Regions from separate parts of the Comamonas humi genome, predicted to be linked through region 1. Evidence: predicted binding sites of a transcription regulator. Region 1 holds the regulator's gene; the other holds the start of a gene.
What was found. The regulator NrdR, encoded in region 1, represses ribonucleotide reductase genes. The targets are predictions, from matches to a motif close to CACNANATNTNGTG.

Region 1 (14,721 bases):
AAACTGTGTCTGGCGTGTGCACCGGGGCGTACTCGGGAAAATCCATGTGTACAGTGTTCACTTATTATGGAGAATAAAATGTACGCTGTCCACATCAAGATGTCGATGGCCGGTGACAGCTTGTGAAAATTCGTTTTCGCCCCGGCCAGTCCCATCCTTTTGCCTGCCATGAGTGCACCGAAACCAAGAGATACCTACCACCACGGTGACCTGCGCCAGGCCCTGGTGCAGGCCGGGCTGGAGCTGGCGCGCGCTGGCGGCCCCGATGCCATCGTGCTGCGCGAGGCCACGCGCCGCGCCGGCGTGGCCCCCAATGCCGCCTACCGCCATTTCGCCAACCGCGAGGCGCTGTTCGACGCGGTGCGCGCCGCGGCGCTGGGGGCGCTGGCCCAGGCGATAGAGCAGGAAATGGCCGCCGCGCGCGGCATTGCCGAGGCGGCCCTGCGCTCGCGGGCCCTGCTGGCGGCCGTTGGGCGCGGCTACCTGGGCTTTGCCCAGGCCGAGACCGGGTGGTTCCGCACCGCGTTCGCCTGGGGCTCGCACGATGTCGATGTGCCGCCCGATGCCGCCCGCACCGCCGGCATGGGCCTCAACCCCTTCGAGCTGCTGGGCTACGCGCTCGACGCCATGCGCGACGCCGGCGTGCTCGCGGCCGAGCGCCGGCCCGGCGCCGAGTTCCTGGCCTGGTCGTCCGTGCACGGCATGGCCCTGCTGATGATCGACGGGCCGCTGCGCCATGCGCCACCCGAGCAGCGCATGGCGCTGGCCGGGCGCCTGCTGGCCATGGTGGAAGCGGGGATCTGAGCATGGACCTCTCCGACGCCTGCGCGCAGGCCGCCCAATGGCTGCGCGACGCCCGGCGCGTGGCCGTGCTCACCGGCGCGGGCGTGAGCGCCGAGTCCGGCGTGCCCACCTTCCGCGATGCGCAGACCGGCTACTGGGCGCAGTTCCGCGCCGAGGACATGGCCTCCGAGCCCGGCTTCCTGGCCCAGCCCGAGCGCGTCTGGCGCTGGTACCAGTACCGGCGCGAACTGGTCGCCGCGGTGCAGCCCAATGCCGGCCACCTGGCGCTGGCGCGCTGGCAGCGGCGCCATCCCGGCCGGCTCACGCTCATCACGCAGAACGTCGACGGACTGCACCGGCGCGCCGGCAGCGAGGATGTGCTGCACCTGCATGGCGACCTGATGGCCGACCGCTGGCTGCGGCCCGCGCGGCCCTGCTGCGACCTGGCCCGCGTGGAGGCCGGCGAGCCGCCGCGCTGCCCCGTCTGCGGCAACCTGGTGCGGCCGGCCGTGGTCTGGTTCGGCGAGGCGCTGCCGGCCGACGTGCTGCGGCAGGCGGGCGAGGCTGCACGCGGCTGCGATGTGATGCTGGTCGTGGGCACGTCCGGCCAGGTCTATCCGGCCGCTGGGTTGGCGCACGAGGCGGGCCAGGCCGGCGCCCGCGTGGTCATCGTGAATCCGGAGCCGACGGCGCTGGATGGCATTGCCGACCTGCGGCTGGCCGGGCCTTCGGCCAGCGTGCTGCCGGCCTTGTTCGAGGATACTTAAAAAGGATAGCTACTGGCGATTGCTATGTAATGATTTCAGATGGTTTTGTATCTGAAATCATTGCGTATAAAGCGCTAGCAGCTCTCAAATTTGATTATCTCATTTCACACCCAGCCCAGGGCGCCCAATGCGGCGCCCGCGCCCAGCAGCCACAGCAGGTGCAGGCGGGTGCGCCACACCAGCAGCATGGACACCAGCGACACCAGCCACAGCCAGGGCGCCTGCGCCAGCGTGCCGTGCGCCGAGGCCAGCACGATGGCGGTCGAGAACATCATGCCGATCACCACCGGCGACAGCCCCAGCTTGAAGGCGCGCAGCGCGCGGTGCTGCTGGTAGCGCTGCAGCCAGCGCGAGGCCGCGAGCATCAGCGCCGACGTGGGCAGCAGCACGCCCAGCATGGTGCAGGCCACGGCGACGATGCAGGTCAGCCACACGGTGCCGAGCGGTGCGCCCGCGCTGGCGTTCTGGCCGATCTGCAGGCCGATCAGCGCGATGAACAGCACATTCGGGCCGGGCGCGGCCTGCGCGATGGCGACCGCGTTGTTGAACTGCAGCGTGCTCAGCCAGCCCTGCTCGTCGACCAGCACGCGGTGCATGTCGGGCGCGGTGGAGATCGCGCCGCCCACCATCAGCAGCGACATCGACAGGTAGTAGGTCAGCAGGTGCAGCCAATCCTGCGCCTGCATGGCCAGCGGCGCGGCCGTCATGGCTGGCCTCCGTCGCGCGCGGGCTCCGGCGCCAGGCGCCGCCAGGTCAGCGCATAGCTCAGGCCGCCTATGCCCAGCAGCACCGCGGCCAGCGGCCAATGCAGCCAGGCCAGCGCCGCCACCGTGGCCGCCGCGGCCGCCAGGCAGCCCGCCCAGCGCAGCGGGTGGTGGCCCATGGCCATCATCATCTTGCAGGCCGTGCCGGCGACCAGGCCGGCCGCCACGGCGCCCATGCCGCGCACCGCGCCGGCCACCGCGGGCAGGTGCGCCCAGTGGCGGTACAGCAGCGCCAGGCCGATCACCACCATCATGGGCACGAGCAGCATGCCGGCCAGCGCCGCGAGCGCGCCGCGCCAGCCGAAGTAGCGGTCACCCAGCGTGATCGAGAGGTTGACCACGTTCGCGCCGGGCATGATCTGCGCCACGGCCCATTCCTCGACGAACTCGGGCGCCGTCAGCCACTGGCGCTTTTCGACCAGCTCGCGCTGCACGATGGCCATCACGCCGCCAAAGCCCTGCAGCGCGATCGAGGTGAAGGCGGTGAAGACCTGCCAGGGGCTGGCCGGGCCGCGGCGTGGGGGAGGTGGGGTGTTGGGAGCGGGTATCGGCAAGGGGGCGGCCATGGTGCGGGAGCGGGCGGGTAGCGTGCGCCTGCCATTGTGCGCCGAAGCGGCCGCGATGGGCAGGCGCCGGATCGTTCGCATTCGGGGACGGAGGGCATCGCCGATCGCGGGGGGCGAGCGGGCAACGGGGGATACGGCAGCGACAGTGGGCTGCACAGTCTTTGCGCCAGATCGGTGTACGGGGCGGCAAAGTCACGTAAGCTGTCGCCTTTCCCACCCTTGTAGAGACCTGCGGCCGTGACTGCACCCGTGATCTTTCCCCCTCCCTACAGCGACGCTGCCCAGACCGGCAGCATGCTGAGCGCCTATGGCTATGCGGTGCTCAGCCCGGCAGCCGTGAGCCAGTGGGCTGGCTGCGAACTGGCAGCGCTCGAGGCGCTGTCGCCCAGCTGGAACGACATGCCGCCCGACGGCTACCTGAAGGACGGCGGCCGCTACCGCCACCGCCGCCATTCCTGCTTCGTGCTGCGCGATGGCGCGGTCGAGCAAGTGGCGCACCGCGCCCACTGGCAGCCGGTGGAGTACAACGCGCTGCACGGCGGCATGCAGCGCTGGTTCGAGCCCATGGAGCTGGGCACCGTGGCCGCGCCCGCGTGGAAGCAACTGTTGCTGGCGCTGGGGCAGACCGCCGGCGCGCTGTTCGGCACCGGCGCGCAGACCCCGTGGTACGCCGAGGCGCACCAGTTCCGCATTGATACGGCCGACGGCATCGGCCGCCCGACGCCCGAGGGCGCGCACCGCGATGGCGTCGACCTGGTGGCGGTGTTCCTCGTGGGGCGCGAGCGCATCAGGGGCGGCGAGACCCGCGTGTTCGACGCGGCCGGCCCGCAGGGCGTGCGCTTCACGCTGACCGAGCCCTGGTCGGTGATGCTGCTCGACGATGCGCGCATGATCCACGAGAGCACGCCCATCCTGCCGCAGAGCGAGCAGGGCGGTTGGCGCGACACGTTGGTGGTGACGCTGCGCCGCGGCGGTTTCCAGGGCAGCGACGCAGCTTAGCGCGCGCTGGTTTGCCTCGTGCCCCGAATTGGGGTACAACCAATTCAGTAACGCTCTAGAAAGGAAGGCGCCACCATGTTCAAGCACATTCTGGTTCCCGTGGACGGATCGCCCACCTCGCTGCTGGCGGTGTCCAAGGCTGCCGAACTGGCCAAGGCCTTCAACAGCGACGTGACGGCCGTCTACGTGATCGATCCCTACCCATTCACCGGCGTCGGCGCCGACTTTGCCTACGGCCAGGCGCAGTACCTGTCGGCGGCCACCGCCGAGGCCGACTCCGCACTCAACTCCGTCAAGCAGCACATGGAGCAGGCTGGCATTCCGGTCAAGACGCTGGTGGGCGAGGGCCACTCGGTGCACGACGGCGTGATGCAGGCCGTCAAGGCCACCGATGCCGACCTGATCGTGATGGGCTCGCATGGCCGCAAGGGCCTGGAAAAGCTGGTGCTGGGCAGCGTGACCCAGCGCGTGCTCGGGGCCAGCCACATCCCGGTGCTGGTGGTGCGGCAGTAAGTCCGGCGCGGCAAAACAAAAAAGGCTCCTGGTGGAGCCTTTCTTATTTGCGCACTTCGTCGACCAAGGTCTTGAACTGGTCGATGTCCTCGAAGCTACGGTAGACGCTGGCGTAGCGGATGTAGGCTACCTTGTCGAGCTTCTGCAGCTCGGCCATCACCAGGTCGCCGATCAAACGCGTCTGTACCTCGCGGGCGCCCAGGCTGCGCAGCTTGTCTTCGACCTGCTCGATGGCCTGCTCCACCGTATCGATGCTCACCGGGCGCTTGCGCAGCGCCAGGCTGAACGAGCCCTTGAGCTTGCTGCGGTCGTAGTCGATGCGGCGGCCGTCCTTCTTGACGATGGCCGGCAGCGCCACCTCGGGCCGCTCGTAGGTGGTGAAGCGCTTGTCGCACGCGCCGCACTGGCGGCGGCGGCGCACGAAGCCCCCATCCTCAGCCACGCGGGTCTCGACGACCTGCGTCTCCGGGTGGCTGCAGAAGGGGCACTTCATGGATGGATCAGCGGTAGACCGGGAAGCGGCTGGTCAGCGCGTTGACCTTCTCGCGCACGGCGGCGATGTTGGCCTCGTCGCGCGGGTTGTCCAGCACGTCGGCGATCAGGTTGGCGGTCAGGCGGGCTTCCTCGTCCTTGAAGCCGCGCGTGGTCATCGCGGGCGTGCCCACGCGAATGCCGCTGGTCACCATCGGCTTCTCGGGGTCGTTCGGGATGGCGTTCTTGTTGATCGTCATGTGGGCCTGGCCCAGCACGGCTTCGGCTTCCTTGCCGGTGATGCCCTTGGCGCGCAGGTCCACCAGCATGACGTGGCTCTGCGTGCCGCCGCTGATGATGCGCAGGCCGCGCTGGGTCAGCGTCTCGGCCACGATGCGGGCGTTGGTCACCACCTGCTGCTGGTAGGTCTTGAACTCGGGCGTCAGCGCTTCCTTGAAGGCCACGGCCTTGGCCGCGATCACGTGCATCAGCGGGCCGCCCTGCAGGCCGGGGAAGATGGCGCTGTTGATGACCTTCTCGTGCTCGGCCTTCATCAGGATGATGCCGCCGCGCGGGCCGCGCAGGCTTTTGTGCGTGGTCGACGTCACCACGTCGGCGTGGGGCACGGGGCTGGGGTACACGCCTGCGGCGATCAGGCCGGCGTAGTGGGCCATGTCCACCATGAAGATGGCGCCGACTTCCTTGGCGATCTTGGCGAAGCGCGCGAAGTCGATGTGCAGGCTGTAGGCCGAGGCACCGGCCACGATCAGCTTGGGCTTGTGCTCGCGCGCCTTGGCTTCCATCGCGTCGTAGTCGATCTCTTCCTTGGCGTTCAGGCCGTAGGAGACCACGTTGAACCACTTGCCCGACATGTTCAGCGCCATGCCGTGGGTCAGGTGGCCGCCTTCGGCCAGGCTCATGCCCATGATGGTGTCGCCGGGCTTGAGGAAGGCAAGGAACACGGCTTCGTTGGCCGATGCACCGCAGTGCGCCTGCACGTTGGCGGCTTCGGCGCCGAAGAGCTGCTTCACGCGGTCGATGGCCAGCTGCTCGGCCACGTCCACGTACTCGCAGCCGCCGTAGTAGCGGCGGCCGGGATAGCCTTCGGCGTATTTGTTGGTGAGCTGCGTGCCCTGGGCCCACATGACGGCGGGCGAGGCGTAGTTCTCGCTCGCGATCAGCTCGATGTGCTGCTCCTGGCGCAGGTTTTCGGCCTGGATGGCAGCAAAGAGCTCGGGGTCGGTCTGTTCGACAAGAATATTGCGGTGGTACATGGCAGTCCTATGAACTTGATGTCCCTTGAGAACAAGGGCTGCCCAGGCGAACGGCGGAACGCTTCGGGCATCGCCCGGGCGGTACGCTCCCCGGTGGTTCACAGGAGAGGCTCCTGCTGGTTTCCACGTCAGCGGCGGTGCCTGTTCAGGCGCCGCGCCTATCGCCAGTCGCGTACCCGGCTAGTGTAGCCGAGGCCAGGCCTCTGCCGGGGGCCTGGGGCATTCAATTCGGGGCCGCGCGGCGGGCAGGCAACAAAAAAGCACCCCGGGGGTGCTTTCGTCATCTATATAGAGAGCGACAGGGCTGTCTCAGGAGCCCGCCACCATGGCGACCTTGGTGCCGCCGCTGCTGGAGACAGCCGCTGCCGTCTCGGTGGCCTGGTTGGCCAGCGCGAGGTCGGCCGAGGCATTGGTTGCCGGAGCAGGACGCGCCGCGGGGGCCGCCGGGATATTGGCCTTGGCCGACAGGTTGGGTTTGGCCGGCGGATCGGCCGGGTTGCTGCGGCCGTTGGCCACCTGCTTGATGCGGAAATGCTCGGCCAGCACCTTGGCGGCATAGCCACCGTCGCTGGGCAGGTTGGCGGCGCCCACGTAGTAGCGCAGGCCACCCTCGATCGAGCCGGCGCGCTGGATGCATTCCTGCAGCACCTGCACACCCACCTTGAGGTTGGTCACCGGGTCGAAGGCCGCGAAGTGGCCGCCGAAGCCTTCGTACTTGTCGGTGTGGATCTTGGTCATGACCTGCATCAGGCCCTGCGCGCCGACGGAGCTCTGCGCGAACGGGTTGAAGCTCGATTCCACGGCCATGATGGCGAGGATCAGCGTCGGGTCGAGCTTGGTGGCCTTGCCCACCTCGTAGGCTTGCGACACCAGCACGGCCAGCGGCTCGGGCGCCACGCTGTACTTCTTGCTCAGCCAGTAGGCGACGGCAGCCTGGTTCTTGGGCAGCTTATGGGGGTTGGTCGCGGTGGCGCGGTCCACGGCCGCGATGACCGGGCCGGCTTCGGCCGAGGACTCGCCGGCGGCGGCGTCCGCCACCACCGGGCCGGAGGCCAGGTGGCGGGCTTCCAGCCAGCCGCGCAGGTAGTTCTCGCCGCTGTGGCGCAGGTCGTCGCGCGCCACCAGGGTCAGCGCGGTAAAGGCCACCAGCAGGCCCAGCAATGCAAATCCGTTGTGCGTCACGGCCAGGATGGCCTGCGCAATATTGGCGCGCACCAAGCGCACGCCGGCAACCACTTTCGCGGAAGCTGTCATACCTATATTTCCTTTCCAATACCTGCGGCTCAGGGCTGCGTGCCCATGAAGAGGTAGCCGGCAGGGGGCGGGGTCACTGTGCTGTGCCTCACCAAGATCGGGGCGCCTGCTTTGCAAAGCGCCCCTCGTCGTTTCTTGCACGCTGCTCGCGTGTCGGGACTACGATGTGCCACACCGGGGGTGGAGTGGCTCAAGACAAATCAACGATGTAAATCAATGCCGCGAATTCTAGGATTTGTTCTAATATCTGGTCAACACTAAGAGTTTGAAAAATCAGATATATAAGTAATAAAAAATCGTGTAGGAAAAGCCCTTACGGCGATGAAGTAATAGCGCCCATGGAAGCGGCCACAAGCCCTCGGACGGGATGCGGCGGGCGCCTTCGGCCGCCGCAACGCCAGGCAAGCAAAAATATCTGTCATGCCGTGCGCCGAGACCCCCATCCGGGCCGCCCGCGCGGCAGGCTCGCCCTGCGAGCCCGCTTTTGCGCTGGGCAGGCTGCTATGGATGGCGAAGCGGCCCGGCGGAAGCGGGGCCGGGGCCGGCATGCAAAGGCTGACACGAAAATGACAAATTTTTGCGTTTTACCGAGGAGTGGGAGTGGGGCCTGTGGGGGTACTGCTTCGCCAGCCACTCGAAGGCTGCTGCCTGGCACCGGCGAGGGCTGGCGGACCCGTTGCGCGAAGGGCTAAAAACCATGAAAAACAGCCTATAAGCCTGGGGCATATAGGGTTTTTACCAGGGATTGGCTGTGCGTCCGACCCCTGAAAGCCCGAGTCTGGTGCCGAGCCCCTCTATATATAAAGAGGGTGATCCCAGGCCCTGGGGAGAGGTCCCTGGCCGCCAATGGGTCGCCGCGGGTGCTGTCGTTTGCCCTGGCAATTCGGCACAATCCGCTTATCTGCTGCCACGGGCGCTATCAAAACGCTGCAAGAAGATGGACAAGAACACCAAAACCGAAACATCTGTAAAGAACCATCCCGCCGTGCGGCGCTGGCTGCGCCGCCTGGCCTGGGCGGTGGGCGGGCTGCTGGCGCTGTGGGCGCTGTCTTGGGCGGCGCTGCCGTACCTGCTGCGCACGCAGGGCGAGAAGATTGCCACGGCCAAGCTGGGGCGCCAGGTGCATATCGGCGCGGTGGATTTCAAGCCCTGGACGCTGGAGCTGACCATCCGCGACCTGCGCATTGCCGCGGCGCAGGGCGAGCAGCCGCAGCTGGCGGTGGCGCGCATCTATGCGGATGCCGATATCCAGTCGCTGTGGCGCCTGGCGCCGGTGCTCGACGCGCTGGAGGTGGACCAGCCCGTGGTGAGCCTGGCGCAGACCTCGCCCGGCCATTTCGACTTCGACGATGTGCTCGAGCGCCTGAAGGACCCCGAGCCGCCCAAGGAGAGCAAGCCGGCGCAGTTCGCGCTCTACAACATTGCGTTGCGCGACGGTGCGGTGGAGTTCCACGACGCTACCGTCGGCAAGACGCATGAGGTCAAGGGCCTGAACCTGGGCGTGCCCTTCGTCAGCAACCTCGAATCCAAGCGCGAGATCAAGGTGCTGCCCCAGCTGGCGTTCCAGCTCAACGGCAGCCGCTTCGACAGCAGCGCCGAGTCCACGCCGTTCACCGACAACCGCAAGACCGATGCGGTGCTGCACATCCAGCAGTTCGACCTGGCGCCGTACCTGGGCTACATCCCGGCCTCGCTGCCGGTGAAGCTGATGGCCGGCGTGCTCGATGCTGACATCAAGGTCGCGTTCGAGCAGACCGACAAGCCGGCCGTGCGCCTCAGCGGCACGGCCAAGGCCTCGAAGGTGCGTGTGCACGATGCCCGCGATGGCGAGCTGCTGCAGTGGGAGGCGCTCGATGTGGCGCTGGCCGACGTGCAGCCGCTGGCCGGCAAGGTGCATCTCGAATCGGTGGTGCTGCAGTCGCCGCAGGTATCGCTGCAGCGCGACAAGAACGGCCAATTGCGCCTGCTGGATGCGCAAGGCCAGCCGGTGGCAACCGAAAAATCAAAAAAGATAGCTGCTGGCGCAGATGCAGAAAGCGCTGAAGGCCAAAAAGACTCAAAACCCGATGCGAAGCCCGCCGCTGCGGCCGCGCCGGCCTGGTCGGTGCAGGTCGACCGCGTGCAGGTGCGCGATGCCCGCGGCGTGTGGCTGGACGAGAGCGTGCCCATCCCGGCGCGCGTGCAGCTCGACGGCCTGGCGCTGGACGCCAGTGCCATCGCCTGGCCCTTCCAGCAGCCGTTTCCCTTCAAGGGTGAGGCCGGGCTGAGCGGCGACAAGGGCGTGCCGTCCGATGGGCGCATCGCCTTCGAGGGGCAGGCCACCGATGCGATGGCCGATGTGAAGGTCACCACCACCAAGCTGCCGCTGCAGCTCGGCGCCTCGTACCTGACCGGTGTGCTCGAGCCGGGCGTGCTGGGCCAGATCGACAGCCAGGTGCAGATCCACCGGCAGGGCGCCGATGTGACGGTGCAGGTCGCGGACCTGTCCGTCTCGCAGGTGGCGCTGCAGTGCAAGGCGGCCGCGCGCTGCACGGCGCCGCGCGGCACGGCCGTGGGGCTCAAGGGCAAAGACAGCCTGTTCGAGCTGCAGAAGCTGCAGGTCAAGGACGCGGTGATCGACACCGCCAAGCAATCGGTCAAGGTCGGCTCGGTCGAGCTGCTGCAGCCGGCCGTCGGCGTGTCGCGCAACAAGGCGGGCCGCTGGATGTACGAGGAATGGCTGCCGAAAACCCAGGCCGCAGCCGGGGCCAAGCCCGCCGACAAGCCCTGGTCGGTGGAACTGGCCAGCATCGCCGTCAAGGACGCGAACGTCCAGTACCTGGATGAAGCCACGCCGCGCCGGGTGGCCTTCAAGCTCTCGGCACTCGACCTGAAGGTGGAGCAGTTCGCGCCGCTGTCGACCAAGGCGAAGCCATCGCCCGTCAAGCTGGCCGGGCGCATCGCCACCGGCCGCGCCGAGCCGGGGCGGCTGCTGTTCGACGGCACCGTGGGCCTGGCGCCGCTGTCGGCCGCCGGTCGGCTCAACCTGACCCAGGTGCCGGTGCATGCGGTCGAGCCCTATGTGGCCGACCAGCTGCCGCTGCGGCTGCTGCGCGCCGACGCGAGCTTTCGCGGTCAGCTCGATTTCGCGCAGTCGCCTAAGGGGCCGGTGGTCAGCGTCAAGGGCGATGCGGGCCTGGACGACGTGCGCGTGAAGGCCCTGGCGGCGAATGCGAAGAAAGCCGCGAATGCTACTGAAAAAGTAGCTGCTGGCGCTGATGATACGGGCGCTGATGAGCAAAAAGACTCCAAATCCAGCCGCAGCGGCCCGCGCGGCATGCAGATCGCCGGCGACGACCTGCTGAACTGGAAGACCCTGAGCCTGCGCGGCGTCGAGGTGCGCATGGAACCCGCGCAGCGCCTGCGCGTCAAGGTCGGCGAGACGGCGCTGTCCGACTTCTACGCCCGCCTGGTGGTGCAGGAGAACGGCAAGCTCAACCTGCAGGACCTGGGCAACGAGGACGCGCCGGCCGCGCCCGCCGATGCCAAGGCTGCCGATGCCAAGCCCGCCGTGGCGGTGGCGCCGGTAGACACTACGCCCGCCCCGGCGACCGGTCCCATCATCGACCTGGGGCCCATCCTGCTGTCGGGTGGCACGGTCAAGTTCTCCGACCACTTCATCAAGCCCAACTACTCGGCCGACCTGTCCGAGCTGGCGGGGCGCATCGGCGGCTTCTCGTCCGAGCCGGCCGCCGCCGGCCAGCCGCCAGCGCTGGCCGACCTGGAGCTGCGCGGCAAGGCCGAGGGCACTGCGTCGCTGGAGATCACCGGCAAGCTCAACCCGCTGGTCAAGCCGCTGGCGCTCAGCATCCACGGCAGGGTGCGCGACCTGGAACTGCCGCCGCTGTCGCCCTACAGCGTGAAGTACGCGGGCCACGGCATCGAGCGCGGCAAGATGAGCGTGGACGTGCAGTACGACGTGCAGCCCAATGGCCAGCTCACGGCCACGAACAAGCTGGTGCTCAACCAGCTGTCGTTCGGCGACGAGGTCAAGGGTGCGCCGGCCAGCCTGCCGGTGAAGCTGGCCGTGGCGCTGCTGGCCGACCGCGACGGCGTGATCGACCTCGACCTGCCGATCAGCGGCTCGCTCAACGACCCGCAGTTCAGCCTGGGCCCGGTGATCCTGAAGGTCATCGGCAACCTCATCATGAAGGCCATCACCTCGCCGTTCGCGCTGCTGTCCAGCGCCTTTGGCGGCGGCTCCGAGGCCAGCCAGGTGGCGTTCGCGCCGGGCAGCGGCGTGCTGTCGGCCGAGGCCAAGGCCCAGCTCGACAAGGTGGCCAAGGCCCTGCAGGACCGCCCGGCGCTGCAGATGACCGTGGTCGGCGAGGCCGACCTGGAGGCCGAGCGCGATGGCTGGCGCAAGGCCCAGATCGACGACATGGTGCTGGCGCAGAAGCGCCGCCAGGCCATCCGCGCCGGCGGCAAGGCCGAGGCGGTGGAGGCCGTCGCGCCGCAGGAATACCTGGAGCTGCTCAAGGAGGTCTACAAGCGCGCCGACATCAAGAAGCCGCGCAACATGGTCGGCATCGCCAAGGACCTGCCGCAGGCCGAGATGGAAACCCTGCTGCTCACCAGCATCGAGGTGCCCGACAACGCCATGCGCGAGCTGGCGCTGGCGCGCGGCGTGGCCGTGCGCGACTATCTGGCGGGGCAGGGCGTCAAGCTCGAGCGCCTGTTCCTGGGCAACATCAAGACCGAGGGCCAGGATAAGGACTGGAAGCCGCGCGCCGAGCTCAAGCTCGCCACGCGGTGACAGAATCTCAGGCCATAAACACGCTCTTCGCAAACGTCACCGCATTTGACAGGCAATTCCGGTGAAAATAGCGGCTTCATGGCTGGTGCACATGAGCCACCGTAGCCACTTACCCTATTGAGTGACCGTATACATGTTTCCTTTCTCATCGCGTGGCAAGTCTTCCGATGTTCCCGAACCCACTCCGGCGCCGGCCAAGGCGGTGGCTGTGCACCCGCTGGATGCCATGACCGGCGGTGCCTTCTCGGCGGCCACCTCGGGTGACCGCGCCGCCAAGGTGCGCGAATGGCTGGCGGGCAATCCATCGTCCGAGCAGTTGCAGGAAGTCTTCAAGGAGCTGAGCGCCCGCGACAAGGGCGCGGCCAAGGCCATCCGCGAGCGCCTCGAAGAACTGCGCCGCGCCAAGGGCCAGGAGGCGCTGGCCGTCGAATGGGCCGACAAGGCCGAGAAGCTGCTGCAGGCGGGCAAGCTGAACATCGCCGATGCCCTGGCCTGGCAGCGCGACGCCGCCAAGGCCGGTGCGCCGCTGTCCAAGGAGCCGCTGTCGGCGCTGAAGCTGCAGCTCGCCGAGCGCGTCAAGGTCATCGAAGACCTGCAGCACCGCGTGCAGGTGCAGCGCGAGGCCGCCGTGCTGCTGGCCCAGCGCGTGGAAGTGCTGTCCACCAAGCCCTGGACCGATGCGCAGACCGCCCAGCCCGCGCTGGAGGCCGATGTGGCGCACTGGCAGGAGCAGGCTGCCGCGCTCGAAGGCGATGCCAACTGGGGCAGCGTCGAGGCGCGTTTCCCCACGCTGCTCGACGGCTCCAAGGCGCAGCTGCTGGTGGTGTGGGATGCCTTCCAGTCCGCACTGGCGCAGACCGCTACGGCCGCTGCCGATGCGCAGGCGCCGCTGCCGTCGGTGCCGGTGTGGGCCGACGAGATCCGCGCCGCGCGCGGCCTGCCGACCGAGGCCGAGCAGGCTGCGGCGCGTGCAGCAGTAGCCAAGCCCGCCCAAGACCCGCAGGAAGCCAAGCGTGCGCAGGCCGCGGTGAACGAGGCGCTGGCCAAGCTCAAGGCGCAGACCGCTGAAGGCCATGGCAAGGCGGCATCGGGCGCGGCGGGCGAGTTGCGTGCGGTGCTCAAGGTGCACGGCAAGCAGATCGACAGCGCGCTGGAGCATGAAGTCAATGCGGCGCTGATCGCCGCCGGCGAACTCGAAGGCTGGCAGCGCTGGAGCGCCGACAAGGTGCGCGAGGAACTGATCGCCAAGGCCGAGGGTCTGCTCAAGCGCCCCGAAGGCCAGGCCCTGGGCGGCCGCAAGCTGCAGGAATCGCTGCGCCAGCTGCGCGAGGACTGGAAGAAGACCGACCAGAGCGGCCCCACGAACCACGGCCTGTGGAAGCGCTTCGACGAAGCCTGCAATGCCGCCCACAAGCAGGTGGCCGTGTGGCTCGAGAAAGTGCGCGAAGAGGGCGCCAAGCACCGCGCCGAGCGCGATGCCCTGATCGCCGAACTCAAGGCCTGGGGCGCCGAACACGCGGCCAGCGGCGACTGGAAGCAGATCCAGCGTGGCCTGCACCAGTTCAGCGACCGCTGGCGCGCCAGCGGCCACGTGGGCGAAAAAGCCTTTGCCGAACTGCAGTCGGCCTGGAAGCAGGCCGTGGCCGAGGTCTCGGCGCCGCTCGAAGCCGCGCAGAAGACCAGCATCCTGCGCCGCGAGGCCCTGATTGCCGAGGCCGCCAAGCTGGCCGAGGCACCGCACCTGAACATCGACGCGGTGCGCGAGCTGCAACGCCAGTGGCAGACCGAGGCGCAGTCCGTGCCCATGGACCGCCGCCACGAGCAAAAGCTCTGGGACGCGTTCCGCAAGCCGCTGGACGAGGCCTTCGAGCGCAAGACCCAGCAGCGCCACCGCGTGGCCGAGCAGATGAGCGCCCGCGACCAGGGCGTGGTCGCAGCCTCCAAGGCCCTGGAGCAGGCCAGCGCCGGCGGCGATGCCCAGCAGATCCAGGCCGCCATGCAGGCGCTGCAGGAGGCCCTCAAGGCCCAGCAGCAGCAACAGGCCGAGCAGGCCGCCGAGGCGCCTGAGGCGCCAGCTGCCGAGTCTGTGGCTGAATCGGCTGCCGATGGGGCGGAGTCCGAAACTTCTTCCGGCGAAGCCGAGCAGCCGGCCGCCAAGCCCGTGGCCGCACCGCGTCCGGTGGTGGCGGTGCGCGGTGATGACCGTCCGGGTGCGAAAAAGGATGTGCCTTCCGCCGGCCGTAACGACCGCCGTGATGGCCGCGACAGCCGCGATGGCCGGCCCGCACGCGCCGGCAGCCGCCCGGGCGACCGCGATGGTGGCTGGGGCCGGGACCGTCCCGCGCGCGACGACCGGCATGGAGACCGCCGCGAAGACCGCGGTCCGCGCCTGGGCGACACGGCATTCCGTGCCCAGCGCGATGCGATGGACCATGCACAGGCGGCCCTGCGCAAGCTGGCCAGCCAGGCCCATGGCCAGGCGCTGACGCAACTGCTCGATGCCTGGGCCCGCCGCGATGCGGCGCAGCTGCCGTC
Region 2 (14,721 bases), on a different contig from region 1:
TGCCGGGCGGCCCGGGCGTGCGCGTCGATTCGCACGTCTATGCCAACTACTTCGTGCCGCCGAACTACGACTCGATGATCGGCAAGATCATCGTGCACGGCGACACCCGCGAAGAGGCCATCGCCCGCATGCGCACCGCGCTGCTGGAGACCGCCGTGGAAGGCATCACCACCAACCTGCCGCTGCACCGCGAGCTGATGGTGGATGCGCAGTTCAATGTGGGCGGCACCAACATCCACTACCTCGAAGAGTGGCTGGCGGCTCGCAAGCGCTGAAAAAGCATAGCGGCTTGCGCTCATCGTGCAAGGTTTTTCAAATGAAAACATGTTGAAAACCTTATACAGTGAGCGCAAGCAGCTCTTGATTCCATAGTGATGGATGCTGGCATTTCGTTGGGAATGCCAGCTTTTTACTTTCTGAGGACTTGCCCTGCGCAAGCCATGTTTGCAAGGATGCCCACCATGTTCGAACTCTGCCTGCTGTGCCCGGAAGACCGGGTGGAGAGCCTCAGCGATGCGCTGGAGGCGCTCGATGCGCTGAGCGTGTCGGTGGAGGATGCCGACGCGCACACCGAGGCCGAGCAGGCGCTGTTCGGCGAGCCCGGCATGCCGCCGCCCAAGGAGGGCTGGAGCCGCAGCCGCGTGGTCGCGCTGTTCCCCAGCCGCGAGGCCGCAGCCGAGGCACAGCAGCTGCTGCAGGTGCAGGACTTCTTCGCCGGCTGCAGCGTGCTGGCCGTGCGCGAGGTGGCACAGCAGGACTGGGTGCGGCTGACGCAGTCGCAGTTCGCGCCGGTGGACATCACACCCGATTTCTGGATCGTGCCGACCTGGCACGAGCTGCCGCCCGAGGCCACGCGCAGCATCCGCCTCGACCCGGGCCTGGCCTTCGGCACCGGCACCCATCCGACGACGCGCATGTGCCTGCGCTGGATCGCGCGCCAGCCCGAGGGCAGCCTCGGCCGCACGCTGGACTATGGCTGCGGCTCGGGCATCCTGGCCATCGGCGCCGCCAAGTTCGGCGCGGCGCAGATCGATGCCGTCGACATCGATCCGGCGGCCGTCGAGTCCACCGACTACAACGCGCAGGCCAACGGCGTGCAGCTGACCGCCGGCCTGCCGGACCGCGCGCAGGGCGTCTACGACACCGTGCTGGCCAATATCCTGGCCACGCCGCTCAAGGTGCTGGCGCCGCTGCTATGCGGCCATGTGGCCGCCGGCGGCAACCTGGTGCTGGCGGGCATCCTGGAGCGCCAGGCCGACGAGCTCAAGGCCGCCTACGCGCCCTACCTGCAGCTTGAGGTGGCGGACACGGAAGACGGCTGGATCCTGATGACGGCCCGGCGCGGCGCCTGACTTCTACAATGCGCAGACCATGAGCCAGATCACGCGTTGCCCGGAGTGCCACACCCGCTTCAAGGTGGTGGACGATCAGCTGCGCATCTCCGGCGGCTGGGTGCGCTGCGGCAAGTGCAAGGCGGTGTTTGACGCGCTGGCACACCTGTCGTCCAGGCCGCAGGCGGATGCGGCCGAGCCGGTGCAGCCGGCTGCCGCGGTGGCGGCCGAAGACCGGACGCCCGCCGATGCCAGCGACGAAGGCGCCTCGGCGGTGCTGGTCACGGCGAACTCCATCGCCATCGATCCCGAGGCACCGGTGCCAGAGCTGTCGGTGCTGGTGTTTCCGCGGCGCGCAGGCTTCGGCGACTCCACCTACGTGGACTCGACCTGGAAGGACTCCTACCTCGATCCCATGCCCGAGCCGGGCCTGGCCGAGCCGCAGCCCGAGTCCGAAGCAGACCCGCAGCCCCATGCGCTGGAAAGCGAGTGGGACGGCGCGCAGGCCGCTGGCGCGCGCATCAGCCCCGCGCTGTTCTCCGCGCACGAGGACATGAAGGAACTGCACGAGCGCGAGGAAAGGCTGCTGTCCGCCGCGGCCGGCCGGCGCGACGATGCAGACCTGGTGGAGCCAGACCCGGAGGCCATCGAGCCGCACGACAGCGGTCTCGCGGCCGCACAGCCCGCGCTGCCGCCGGAGGCCGAGGCGCCGCAGGCACCGGCCCATTCCCGGCTGTCGTCGTGGAGCGCCGCCGAAGACAAGATACTGGACCGCCCCCAGCCGGTCGCTGCCGATGCCGAGGCCGCCGATGGCCTGCTGGCCGGTGCGTCGGCGGCGCCGGCGGACGAACCCCGCTTCGTGCGCGATGCGCGGCGCAAGGCCTTCTGGGGCCGGCCCGGCGTGGTGGCAGTGTCGCTGCTGGCCGCGCTGGTGCTGGTGCTGGCGCTGCTCGCGCAATGGGGCATCCAGCAGCGCGACGGCATCGTGGCCCGCTACCCCGCCGTGCGCGCGGTGCTCGAGCCCTGGTGCGCCTGGGCCGGCTGCCAGATCGCGCCGGTGCGCCAGATCGAGCGCGTGCAGATCGACAGCACGAGCTTTCGCAAGATCGCGCCCCAGCAGTTCGAGCTGAGCGTGGTGCTGCGCAACCAGGCCGCCCATGTGGTGGCCATGCCGGCGCTGGAGCTGACGCTGAACGATGCGGCCGACAAGCTGGTGATACGCAAGGTGCTGCTGCCGGCCGAGCTCGGCGCACCCGCGGCCCTGCCGGCCAGCGGTGAATGGACGGCCAACGCCGTGGTGCAGGTCGTCGCCGGCGAGGCCGAGGTGGTCGGCTACCGCGTGCTGGCCTTCTACCCCTGAATAGATCTCTCTGACAAGAAAGCGAATATGGCTTCGTTGATTTGCGGTTCCCTGGCGTTCGACAACATCATGACCTTCGAGGGCAGGTTTGCGGACCAGATCATGCCCAACCAGATCCACATCCTGAACGTGTCGTTCCTGGTGCCCACGCTGCGCCGCGATTTCGGCGGCTGCGCCGGCAACATCGCCTATGCGCTGAAGCTGCTCGGCGGCGATCCGCTGCCCATGGCCGTGCTGGGCCATGACGGCGGCAGCTACCTGCAGCGCATGCAGGAGCTGGGCATCTCGACGCGCTTCGTGGCGCAGCTGGACGATATCTACACGGCCCAGTGCATGATCACCACCGACCTGGACAACAACCAGATCACAGCCTTCCACCCCGGCGCGATGATGCAGGCGCACACCAACGTGGTGACGGCGGATTGCGGCGCGCGCGTGGGCATCGTGGCACCGGACGGGCGCGATGCGATGCTGCAGCACGCCGAGCAATTGCATGCCGCGGGCATTCCCTTCGTCTTCGATCCGGGCCAGGGTCTGCCCATGTTCAATGGCGAGGAGCTGCGCCGCTTCATCGCGCTGGCCGACTGGGTCGCGGTGAACGACTACGAAGGCCAGATGCTGAGCGAGCGCACCGGCTGGGACTTCGCCACCATCTCGCAGCAGGTGCGCGGCCTGATGGTGACGCTGGGCGCGCAGGGCTGCGCGCTGTGGGAACGCGGCGAGCAGGCCGTGGTGCCCGGCCTGCAGGCGGCCGCCACGGTCGATCCCACGGGCTGCGGCGATGCCTGGCGCGGCGGCCTGCTGTGGGGCCTGGAGAACGGCCGCAGCCTGCGCGACTGCGTGGCGCTGGGCAACCGCATGGGCGCGCTGAAGATCGCCCAGCGCGGCCCGCAGAACTACCAGCTGGACTTCGATCCCGCGGCCCTGTGGGCATGACGCTCCAGCTGCGGCACGAAACCCCGGATGACGTGGCGGCAATCGATGCCGTCACGGTCGCGGCCTTTGCCGATGCGCCGCACACCAGCCACACCGAGCAGTTCATCGTGTATGCGCTGCGCCGAGCGAACGAGCTGGCGCTGTCCATCGTGGCCGAGGAGCAGGGGCAGATCGTCGGCCACGTCGCCGTGTCGCCGGTGGCGATCACCGGAGGCCGTGGCGGCGCCGACGGCTGGTATGGCCTGGGGCCGATCTCTGTGGTGCCGCAGCGGCAAGGGCGGGGCATAGGCGCGCGACTGATGCAGCAGGCGCTGGCCGATTTGCGAGCCATGCAGGCCGCGGGCTGCGTATTGCTGGGCGACCCTGCGTACTACACGCGCTTTGGTTTTCAGACCCATGCGGGCCTGGTGCTGCCGGGCGTGCCGCCCGCGTACTTCCTGGCGCTGGCCCTGCAGGGAGTGGTGCCCGAGGGCACGGTTCGCTACAGCGATGCCTTCGATGCGAGTGCTTGATCCGCAGTGAAAAGGCCGTACGGCGACGGGCTTCGGCCCATGCCGAGGGACCATGAAAAAAACCGGCCGAGGCCGGTTTTTTTAGGCGTGTCCCGTGATCGGAATCAGGGACGGTTGCTGGTCGGGAAGGGCCATGCGGCGTTGGTGCTCAGCACCGTCTTCACCTGCTCGGGGGCTGCAGCTTCAGCCTTCTTTTCAGGGGCAGGCTTGGCGGCGGCCTTCTTGGCCGATGCGGCCTTCTTGGCAGCAGGAGCCGCCTTCTTCGCAGCAGGAGCAGCTGCAGCCTTCTTGGCCGGAGCGGCCTTCTTCGCAGGAGCAGCGGCCTTCTTGGCCGGGGCAGCAGCCTTCTTCGCAGGAGCAGCAGCCTTCTTGGCCGGGGCGGCAGGCTTCTTCGCAGGAGCAGCGGCCTTCTTGGCCGGAGCAGCCTTCTTCGCAGGAGCTGCAGCCTTCTTGGCCGGAGCTGCCTTCTTCGCAGGAGCAGCAGCCTTCTTGGCCGGAGCAGCCTTCTTCGCAGGAGCAGCGGCCTTCTTGGCCGGAGCAGCCTTCTTCGCAGGAGCAGCAGCCTTCTTGGCCGGAGCAGCCTTCTTCGCGGGAGCAGCAGCCTTCTTGGCCGGAGCAGCCTTCTTCGCGGGAGCTGCAGCCTTCTTGGCCGGAGCAGCCTTCTTCGCAGGAGCTGCAGCCTTCTTTGCGGGAGCTGCAGCCTTCTTGGCCGGAGCAGCCTTCTTGGCAGCGGCGGCCTTCTTGGCGGGGGCAGCCTTCTTCGCAGGAGCTGCAGCCTTCTTGGCGGGGGCTGCCTTCTTCACTGCGGTTTTACCGGGAGCCGACTTCGCTGCCGCTGCTTTTTTGGGTGCGGCGGCTTTGGTGTCAGCGGACTTCTTCGTCGTTGCCATGCTCTTCTCCTTCGGTCAAATGAACAACAGACTTCATGCCCGATAAGAATTCGACACGAAGTTTTGATAGCAATTGCAATTGTGCATCACAGATCCCGTCGCGGCATAGCCCTGTCAAGCATTTTTGCTAGCAATTTTGCAGTTTTTCAACATAAAACCACAATTGCACGGCCGCTGATCCGCGAATTTCCCATCAATCCCACGACAGCGCGCCGCCGGTCTGGTACTCGATCACGCGCGTTTCGAAGAAGTTGCGCTCCTTCTTCAGGTCGATCATTTCGCTCATCCAGGGGAAGGGATTTTCTTCGTTGGGGAACAGCGCATCGAGCCCGATCTGCGTGGCGCGGCGGTTGGCGATGTAGCGCAGGTAGCCCTTGAACATCGAGGCGTTCATGCCCAGCACGCCGCGCGGCATGGTGTCTTCGGCATAGCGGTATTCGAGCTCGACGGCCTTCTGGAACAGCTCGGTGATTTCCTGCTTGAACTCGGCGGTCCACAGGTGCGGGTTCTCGAGCTTGAGCTGGTTGATCAGGTCGATGCCGAAGTTGCAGTGCATGGACTCGTCGCGCAGGATGTACTGGTACTGCTCGGCGGCGCCGGTCATCTTGTTCTGGCGGCCCAGCGCGAGGATCTGCGTGAAGCCGACGTAGAAGAACAGGCCTTCCATCAGGCAGGCGAAGACGATGAGAGACTTGAGCAGGGTCTGGTCGGTCTCGGGCGTGCCGGTGTGGAAGTTCGGGTCCATGATCGCCTCGATGAAGGGGATCAGGAACTCGTCCTTGTCGCGGATGGACTGGACTTCGTTGTAGGCGTTGAAGATCTCGGATTCGTCGAGGCCCAGCGACTCCACGATGTACTGGTAGGCGTGCGTGTGGATGGCTTCCTCGAAGGCCTGGCGCAGCAGGAACTGGCGGCACTCGGGCGCGGTGATGTGGCGATAGGTGCCGAGCACGATGTTGTTGGCGGCCAGCGAGTCGGCGGTCACGAAGAAACCGAGGTTGCGCTTGACGATGCGGCGCTCGTCCTCGGTCAGGCCGTTCGGCGACTTCCACAGCGCGATGTCGCGGTTCATGTTCACTTCCTGCGGCATCCAGTGGTTGGCGCAGGTGGCGAGGTACTTCTCCCAGGCCCACTTGTACTTGAACGGAACCAGCTGGTTCACGTCGGTCTTGGCGTTGATGATGCGCTTGTCGGAGGCCTTGACGCGCTGCGACTGCGCCGCGCCTTCGGCGGCCGGGGAGGTGGTGTTGGAGTCGTCGTCGAAGGACAGCATGGGGTGTTCCGGTGATTCAAAAAGAAGAGCTGCTGGCGCTCATGTTTCTTCGGTTATGAAGTGATTTCATATTGAAATCATTGGAACATGAGCGCTGGCAGCTATGGTTTTTCAATGAGCGCTTACTGGCAAGCCTCGCAGCCCGGGTCGTCGATGGCGCAGAACTTGATGTCGGTGGCCGGGGCCTGTGCGAGCGCGGCGGCGGCTGCGGCATCGAGTGCGCTCATCGCCGGCGCGGCCTGCGAGGCGCTGGGCACGGCGTTCAGCACGCGGCTCTGCACGGTGGACTTCTCGACCTGCGTGGCACTGGTGGTGCGCAGGTAGTAGGTGGTCTTGAGGCCACGCAGCCAGGCCAGCTTGTAGGTCTCGTCGAGCTTCTTGCCCGAGGCGCCGGCCATGTAGATGTTCAGCGACTGGGCCTGGTCGATCCACTTCTGGCGGCGCGACGCGGCCTCGACCAGCCACTGCGGATCGACTTCGAACGCGGTGGCGTACAGGGCCTTGAGTTCCTGCGGCACGCGGTCGATGGGGTACAGCGAGCCGTCGAAGTGCTTGAGGTCCATGACCATCACCTCGTCCCACAGGCCCAGGCGCTTGAGGTCGCGCACCAGGTACTGGTTGATGATGGTGAACTCGCCCGACAGGTTGGACTTGACCGACAGGTTGCCGAACGAGGGCTCGATCGACGCGTCGACGCCGACGATGTTGGAGATGGTGGCAGTGGGCGCGATGGCGACGCAGTTGGAGTTGCGCATGCCGTCCTTGGCGATCTTCTTGCGCAGGGCATCCCAGTCCAGCGTCATGCTGCGGTCGACCTGCACGTAGTCGGCGTTGCCGCGCGCATCGGCCAGCAGGTTCAGCGAGTCCAGCGGCAGGATGCCCTGGCTCCACAGCGAGCCCTGGTAGCTGGAGTAGCTGCCGCGCTCCTGGGCCAGCTCGGTCGAGGCCCAGTAGGCGTAGTAGCACACGGCTTCCATCGATTCGTCGGCGAACTGCACGGCGGCGTCGCTGGCGTAGGGCGTGTGCAGCAGGTACAGCGCATCCTGGAAGCCCATGATGCCCAGGCCCACCGGGCGGTGGCGCAGGTTGGAGTTGCGCGCCTTGTCCACGGCGTAGTAGTTGATGTCGATCACGTTGTCGAGCATGCGCATCGCGGTGGCGATGGTCTTCTTGAGCTTGTCGTGGTCGAGCGTGCGGCCGCCCTGGCCGTTGTCCTTGAGGTGGCGGCTGAGGTTCACCGAGCCCAGGTTGCAGACGGCGGTTTCCTCGTCGCTGGTGTTCAGCGTGATCTCGGTGCACAGGTTGGACGAGTGCACCACGCCGGCGTGCTGCTGCGGCGAGCGCAGGTTGCAGGCGTCCTTGAAGGTGATCCAGGGGTGGCCAGTCTCGAACAGCATCGACAGCATCTTGCGCCACAGATCGACCGCGGGCAGGGTCTTGTGCAGCTTGAGCTCGCCGCTGGCGGCCTTCGCCTCGTAGCCCCGGTAGGCCTTCTCGAACTCGGTGCCGAACTTGTCGTGCAGGTCAGGGCAGTCGGACGGCGAGAACAGCGTCCACGAGCCCTTCTCGATCACGCGCTTCATGAACAGGTCGGGAATCCAGTTCGCCGTGTTCATGTCGTGCGTGCGGCGGCGGTCGTCGCCGGTGTTCTTGCGCAGTTCGAGGAACTCCTCGATGTCGAGATGCCAGGTCTCCAGGTAGGTGCAGACCGCGCCCTTGCGCTTGCCGCCCTGGTTCACGGCCACGGCCGTGTCGTTGACGACCTTGAGGAAGGGCACCACGCCCTGCGATTCGCCGTTCGTGCCCTTGATGCGCGAACCCAGGGCGCGCACGCGCGTCCAGTCGTTGCCCAGGCCGCCGGCGAACTTGGACAGCAGCGCGTTTTCCTTGATCGATTCGTAGATGCCGTCGAGGTCGTCGGGCACCGTGGTCAGGTAGCACGAGGACAGCTGCGAGCGCAGCGTGCCGCTGTTGAACAGCGTGGGCGTGGACGACATGAAGTCGAACGACGACAGCAGCTCGTAGAACTCGATGGCACGGCCGTTGCGGTCGGCCTCGCCCAGCGCCAGGCCCATGGCCACGCGCATGAAGAAGGCCTGGGGCAGCTCGATGCGGGTCTTCTTGACGTGCAGGAAGTAGCGGTCGTACAGCGTCTGCAGGCCCAGGTAGTCGAACTGCTGGTCGCGCTCGGCCTTCAGCGCCGCGCCCAGGCGCGGCAGGTCGAACTTCAGCATCTCGGGGTTCAGCAGCTCGTTGTCCACGCCCTTCTGGATGAAGCCCGGGAAGTAGTCGGCGTAGGCGGCGCCCATGTCGCTGGCGGCCACGTCCTGGCCGATGACTTCGCGCACGATGGTGTGCAGCAGCAGGCGCGCGGTGACGAAGCTGTAGTCGGGCTCCTTCTCGATCAGCGTGCGCGCGGCCAGGATCGAGGCCTTGAACACTTCGTCCATCTGCACGCCGTCGTACAGGTTGCGCAGCGTCTCGGTCAGGATAGGCGCGGGCTCCACGTCCTTGCCCAGGCCCTGGCAGGCGGCGGCGATGCGGTCGTTGAGCTTCTTCACGTCGAGCACGACGCGTTGGCCGCCTTCCAGCACATGCAGGCTGGGCGAGGATGCCGGGGCGTGCTGGGTCTGCAGCTGCGAGCGTTCCTGGTTGCGGCGCTCGCGGTACAGCACGTAGGCGCGGGCCACTTCGTGCTTGCCGCTGCGCATCAGGCCCAGCTCGACCTGATCCTGCACGTCCTCGATGTGGAAGGTGCCGCCGCCGGGGCGCGAGCGCATCAGGGCGCGCACCACGGTCTGGGTCAGCTCTTCGACTTCTTCGCGCACGCCGGCCGAGGCCGAGCCTTGGGCACCGTGCACGGCCAGGTAGGCCTTCATCATCGCCGTGGTGATTTTCTGCGGCTCGAACGGAACCACGGCGCCGTTGCGGCGCATGATCTGGTAGTCAGGAAGAACCGTGGAACCGGGGATGGATCGGTCGCTGGTGGCGACAGCGGTCAACTCTGCAGAAAGCGGCGCAGCGTTCATGGTGTCCTCTTTGGATGGTACGGAAAAACAGGGGGGAAACAGGCGCGGATGACCAGCAAGGCAGCGATCGGCGTGATGGACTGCAACACTATAGGTAGTGTCTGGAGATCCTGCGAAACACTACTGGTAGTGTACAGCGCAATGGCTGCCTTGTTGGTGTCAGCAATTGTGTTAGGTGGGCACGCGACCCGCCGGGAGCCGCCGCAGCGCCTTGCGGCATCTGCATTTGCGGTGCCGGAATCAGCATCCATGCGATCCGGTGCGGAGCTTTGGCTGCCGGCCCTCGGCACCATGCGGATGGCGGCGGGGCGATGGGGGGCGCAAAAAGGGCGTGATTGTGGCAAAAGCTGCACAACGGGTAAACCCTAGGGGTTTTGTGTGCGTGGCGTTGCCGGCTCAGGCGGGCGGCGGAAACATCTGCGGCGGCCAGCCCAGCTCGTGCCGCAGCCGCTGCCAGTCGAAGCCGGGGCCGGGGTCCTGCTTGCGGCCTGGCGCGATGTGCTCATGGCCCGCGACCTGGGCGATGGGGTAGGCCGCGCGCAGCTCCCGGCCCAGCTGCGCGAGCTGCCGGTACTGCGCCGGCTCGAAGCGCTGGCCTTCCAGGCCCTCGAGTTCGACGCCGATGGAATAGTCGTTGCAGCGCCCGCGCCCCTGCCACTCCGAGGCGCCGGCATGCCAGGCCCTCTGGTCGCAGCTGACGAATTGCCACAGCGCGCCGTCGCGCTCGATGAAGAAATGCGCCGACACCTCGATGCCGCGGATGCCTTGGTAATAAGGATGTGCGTCCCAGTCGAGCCGGTTGGTGAACAGCTGCTGCACCGCGCCGGTGCCGTACTGGCCGGGCGGCAGGCTGATGGAGTGCACCACCAGCAGATCCACCGGCATGCCGGCCGGGCGCTCGCCGAAGTTCGGCGACGGGCAGGGCCGCGCACGCTGCAGCCAGCCATCGTTCCACTGCGGGCCTGGCATCAGCCGGCCCCTTCGCTGTCGTTGATCTGCAGGCGGTCCATGCGGTAGCGGATCTGGCGCAAGCTGATGCCCAGGCGGCTGGCCGCGGCCGTGCGGTTGAAGCCGCTTTCGCGCAGCGCGCGGATCAGGATGTCGCGCTCCTGCTGGTCCATCCAGCCCTGCAAGTCGCTGGGCAGCGGTTTTTCGCGCGGGTAGGCCGGGGTGGCGGCCTCGGGAGCGGCGGGCACGGCGGCTGCCGCGGCCAGCGCCGGCTCCAGCGGAACGGGGCGCGTGCCGCCGTCGGCGGGCGGCTGGGGAGCGGCTTCCGGCATCGGCGGCTCGATCCGCAGCTCGGCGCCATCGCTCAGCGCCGCGGCGCGCTGCAGCAGGTTCTCCAGCTCGCGCACATTGCCCGGCAGCGGGTGGCGGGCGATCTGCTGCAGCGCGGCCGGCGTCAGCCGGGGCAGCGGCTGCGGGCTGTCGGCGCCCAGGCGCTCGAGCAGCACCTCGCACAGTTGCGGCAGGTCTTCGCGGCGCTCGCGCAGCGGCGGGATCACGACCTCGATGACATTGATGCGGTAATAGAGATCCTGGCGGAAGCGCCCCGCCTGCACGTCGCTGGCCAGGTCGCGGTGCGTGGCGCTGACGATGCGGACGTCCACCGACTCCTCCTGGCTGTCGCCCAGGCGGCGCACCTTGCGTTCCTGCACGGCGCGCAGCAGCTTGGCCTGCATGGACAGCGGCAGCTCGCCGATCTCGTCGAGGAACAGCGTGCCGCCGCGCGCGGCCTGGAAGAAGCCGTCGCGGTCGTGCGCCGCGCCGGTGTACGAGCCCTTGCGGGCGCCGAAGAACTCGGCCTCGAGCAGGTTCTCGGGGATGGCGCCGCAGTTGACGGCGATCAGCGGCCCGCCGGCGCGCTGGCTCAGCGCGTGCAGCGCCTGGGCGGCCAGCTCCTTGCCGGTGCCGGATTCGCCGTGGATCAGCACCGGCGCCATGCTGCTGGCCACCTTGGCGACGCGCTCGCGCACCTGCTGCATCGCGGCCGAGGTGCCGACCAGGCGCTGCAGCGCCACGCCGCCCGGGGCCTGCGGCGCCTTCGGCTCGGGCGCCTTTCTGCCGGACTCGGTGGCCACGCCCTGGCTGGCGGAGGCCACGACCTGGCGGAACTGCTTCAGGTCCACCGGCTTGGTGAGGTAGTCGAACGCGCCTTCGCGCAGCGCGGCCACGGCGTTGTCGGCCGAGCCATAGGCGGTGATGACGATGCAGCGCTCGTTGCGCTGCTGCTGGCGCAGCAGCAGCAGCAGCTCCATGCCCATACCGTCGGGCAGGCGCATGTCGGTGATCAGCACATGGAAGGATTGCTGCGCCAGCTGCTCGCGCGCCTCGGTGACGGAGGCTGCGGTGCTGACCCGGTAGCCCTCGCGCAGCAGGGTCAGCTCGTACAGCGTGCGCAGATCGGGTTCGTCGTCGACGACAAGAATATGGGTGCTGTCGGAGGTCATGCGCAACGGGGTCAACGGGGCAGGGGAATCACTCGGTGTAGTTGGACTGGGCCGGCAGCCGGAACTGCACCACGAACGCGTTGCCCGCGACGGCGGGATCGCTGGTCAGCGACTGGCGTTCGTAGCGGATTATGGCGCCGTGCCGCGCGCACAGCTCGCGGCAGATGTACAGGCCCAGGCCGCTGGAGCGGCTCTCGGACGAGAAGAAGGGCTCGAACAGATGGTTCTGCACCGAGGCGTCGATGGTCGGGCCATCGCTCCACACCGTCATCTGCACGGCGCCGGCGGTGTTGCTGCGGGTCACGACGCGCAGCGCGCCGGCTTTGCGGCTGTGGTAGCGCTGGGCGTTGTCCAGCAGGTTCACCAGCAGCTGCCGCAGGTGGCCGGCATCGAACGCCACCAGGCTGGTGTCGGCGGCCAGGTGCAGCGTGAGCTGGCGCTCGCCGGGCGGCTGCGCCAGCCATTCCTCGCCGATGGCGCGCACCTGGGCGTCCAGCTCGAGCACGGTGTCGCCGTCGCGCTGGATCTGGCTCTGCACGCGGGCGATGTCCAGCACCTCCTCGGCGATGCGCGACAGCCGCTCGGCGTTCTGGCGCACGATGGTGGTCAGCCGGGCGAGCGCGGGGTTGCCCAGATCGCGCAGGTCTTCCTCCAGCAGCGCATTGGCCTGCATGATGGCCGACAGCGGGTTGCGGATCTCGTGCGCCACCGCGGCGGACATGCGCCCCATCGCGGCCATCTTCTCGGTGCGCAGCCGCGCCTCCATCTCGCGCACGTCGTGCACGAACAGCACGCACAGCGGCTGGTTGTCGCCCTGGGCCAGGCCGGCTTCGGGGTCGGGGATGGGCTCGGTCAGCCAGCTGTGCACCTGCAGGCCCAGCGGGCTCTCGCCGGGCGCGAGCAGGTTGACCTGGTAGCTCAGCGGCTGCTTCTGCGCGAAGGTCGTGGCGATCTGCTCCAGCACGGGGCGCCAGATGGGCAGCTGGTCCAGCGCCAGCGGCAGCAGCGGCCGGCCGAGCAGCTTGCTGGCCGCCGGGTTCGCGGCAATGATGCGGCAGCGCGCATCGGCCACCATCACGCCGTCGGACAGGTTCTGCAGCACCAGCCCGTTGATCTGCTCCTGCTGGTGCGCGGCCGCCGTGCTGCGCAGGGTCTGCAGGCGTTCGCGCTCCAGGCGGATGGCCAGCACATGCACCAGGATGCCCACGCCGAAATAGGCAGCGCCCGAGATGCCCGCCTGGAACAGGCTGCGGGCCAGGTCGCCGCCGCTGCCGTTCACCGCCGACAGGAAGGCGTGGACCAGCAGGAACAGCGTGGCGTAGGCGCAGGTGGCCAGCACCACCAGCCAGCCGCCCAGCGCGCCGGCGATCAGCACCGGCAGGCCGAGCAGCGGCGTCACGCTGAAGCCGCCGGTGCGGCCGAATTCCAGCACGGTGATGAGCAGCAGGTCCAGGCCCAGCGTGGGCAGCCAGGCATGGACCTTGTCCGGCGCGGGCGGGCTGCGCACCACGGCCGCGTAGATCAGGGCCAGCGCGTCGTAGATGGCCAGCACGCCGATGGGCCACATGCGCGCATGTGAAGGCGTGGTGGAGGCCTCGGCGATCGCCAGCAGCAGCGCCACCAGCAGGCGGCCGGCCAGGAAGCCGCGCCACAGGCGCAGGCGCGGGGCGTCGGAATACGGGGCCGCTGCTGCGCTCACGTCACGGCGCGGAGGTGTCGGCCGCCGCGTGCTGGCGCGAGCAATAGAACTTGCCGCGGCTGGCTACCGCGTCGGATTGCGGCACGTGCACCTGGCAGACGGCGCAGTGCACCATGGGCTCCGGCGGCGCCAGCTTGCGGGGCGGAGGGGGCGGCGCAGCCGTATCGCCGGAGGCCCGGCCGCTGCGCCAGAAATGCCAGGCCACCAGCAGGACGGCCAGCACGAGCAGGTATTTCATGGTCGACTCAGAATGACTTCCAGCACGAAGCGCGAGCCCGCATAGGCCAGCAGCAGCAGGGCCGCGCCGGCATACAGCACGTTGACGGCGCTGCGGCCGCGCCAGCCGAACCGGCGCCGCCCGATCAGCAGCACGGCGAAGGTGACCCAGGACAGCAGCGAGAACACGGTCTTGTGGTCCCACTTCCAGGCGCCGCCGTACAGCACGTCGCCAAACAGCCAGCCGGCCAGGAGCGTGGCGGACAGCAGCACGAAGCCGGCGAGCACGAAGCGGAAGGTCAGGCGCTCGAGCGTGAGCAACGGCAGGCTGCCGGGCTGGGCGGCGGGGTTGCGCATCTGCTTTTCGGCATGGCCCATCAGCACCGCGTGGACCACGGCGGCCGCGAACAGGCCGTACGAGGCCACGCCCAGCGCCAGGTGCAGCGGCAGCCAGGGCGAGGCCTGCATGTGCAGCGGCTGGCCCGGGAACAGCGCGGCCAGCAGCACCGCCGCCGCGCCCAGCAGGCCCAGCGCCCAGCGCATGCGCAACTGCGGGAACATCTGGCGCTCGATGGCATACACGGTCATCACCAGCCAGGCCGTCATCGACAGCGCCGGGCCAAAGCCGAAGCGCGGCGTGCCCAGCAACCAGGCGGCCGCCAGCGTGCAGGCATGCAGCACCCAGGCCAGCCGCAGCACGCCCATGGCCCGGGCTTCGCTGGTGCGCGATCCCAGCAGGGCCGGAATGGCGTATGCCACTGCTGCGCCAATGGCGAGCAGCCAGCCGACAGGTGAGGCACTGGGTAAAATCATGGGTTCACAGTGTAGCCTTTCACACCCGCGGCAATGCGGCGCAGGGCGGCACGCCCCAGGCCTTTTTGACCCGCCCCCACTCTTTTCAGGAAACCCGCATGGCATCCGCGCTGACCGACAAACTTTCGCGACTCGTCAAGGAAATGCGCGGCCAGGCGCGGATCACCGAATCCAACGTGCAGGACATGCTGCGCGAAGTGCGCATGGCCCTG

Region 2: a site for NrdR is predicted at 9,418-9,431, ahead of ACYVKR_RS06150 (ribonucleoside-diphosphate reductase subunit alpha). Genes of this name have one in related genera too.

What each region holds. Positions count from the first base shown of each region.
Region 1 covers NZ_BAAGSH010000009.1:117,940-132,660, forward strand. Annotated here, with positions in the region: gene ACYVKR_RS11820 (TetR/AcrR family transcriptional regulator) at 169-804, shown strand; gene ACYVKR_RS11825 (SIR2 family NAD-dependent protein deacylase) at 807-1,550, shown strand; gene ACYVKR_RS11830 (chromate transporter) at 1,655-2,257, opposite strand; gene ACYVKR_RS11835 (chromate transporter) at 2,254-2,880, opposite strand; gene ACYVKR_RS11840 (2OG-Fe dioxygenase family protein) at 3,175-3,879, shown strand; gene ACYVKR_RS11845 (universal stress protein) at 3,955-4,392, shown strand; gene nrdR (transcriptional regulator NrdR) at 4,436-4,885, opposite strand; gene glyA (serine hydroxymethyltransferase) at 4,893-6,137, opposite strand; ZMP/ZTP riboswitch at 6,171-6,319, opposite strand; gene ACYVKR_RS11860 (lytic transglycosylase domain-containing protein) at 6,447-7,391, opposite strand; gene ACYVKR_RS11865 (DUF748 domain-containing protein) at 8,329-12,186, shown strand; gene ACYVKR_RS11870 (DUF349 domain-containing protein) at 12,320-14,721, shown strand, end outside.
Region 2 covers NZ_BAAGSH010000005.1:389,795-404,515, forward strand. Annotated here, with positions in the region: gene accC (acetyl-CoA carboxylase biotin carboxylase subunit) at 1-275, shown strand, start outside; gene prmA (50S ribosomal protein L11 methyltransferase) at 462-1,352, shown strand; gene ACYVKR_RS06125 (DUF3426 domain-containing protein) at 1,372-2,691, shown strand; gene ACYVKR_RS06130 (carbohydrate kinase family protein) at 2,719-3,627, shown strand; gene ACYVKR_RS06135 (GNAT family N-acetyltransferase) at 3,624-4,139, shown strand; gene ACYVKR_RS06140 (hypothetical protein) at 4,244-5,029, opposite strand; gene ACYVKR_RS06145 (ribonucleotide-diphosphate reductase subunit beta) at 5,223-6,302, opposite strand; gene ACYVKR_RS06150 (ribonucleoside-diphosphate reductase subunit alpha) at 6,425-9,331, opposite strand; gene ampD (N-acetylmuramoyl-L-alanine amidase) at 9,728-10,300, opposite strand; gene ACYVKR_RS06160 (sigma-54-dependent transcriptional regulator) at 10,300-11,781, opposite strand; gene ACYVKR_RS06165 (two-component system sensor histidine kinase NtrB) at 11,810-13,480, opposite strand; gene ACYVKR_RS06170 (PP0621 family protein) at 13,482-13,718, opposite strand; gene ACYVKR_RS06175 (cytochrome C assembly family protein) at 13,715-14,509, opposite strand; gene ffh (signal recognition particle protein) at 14,608-14,721, shown strand, end outside.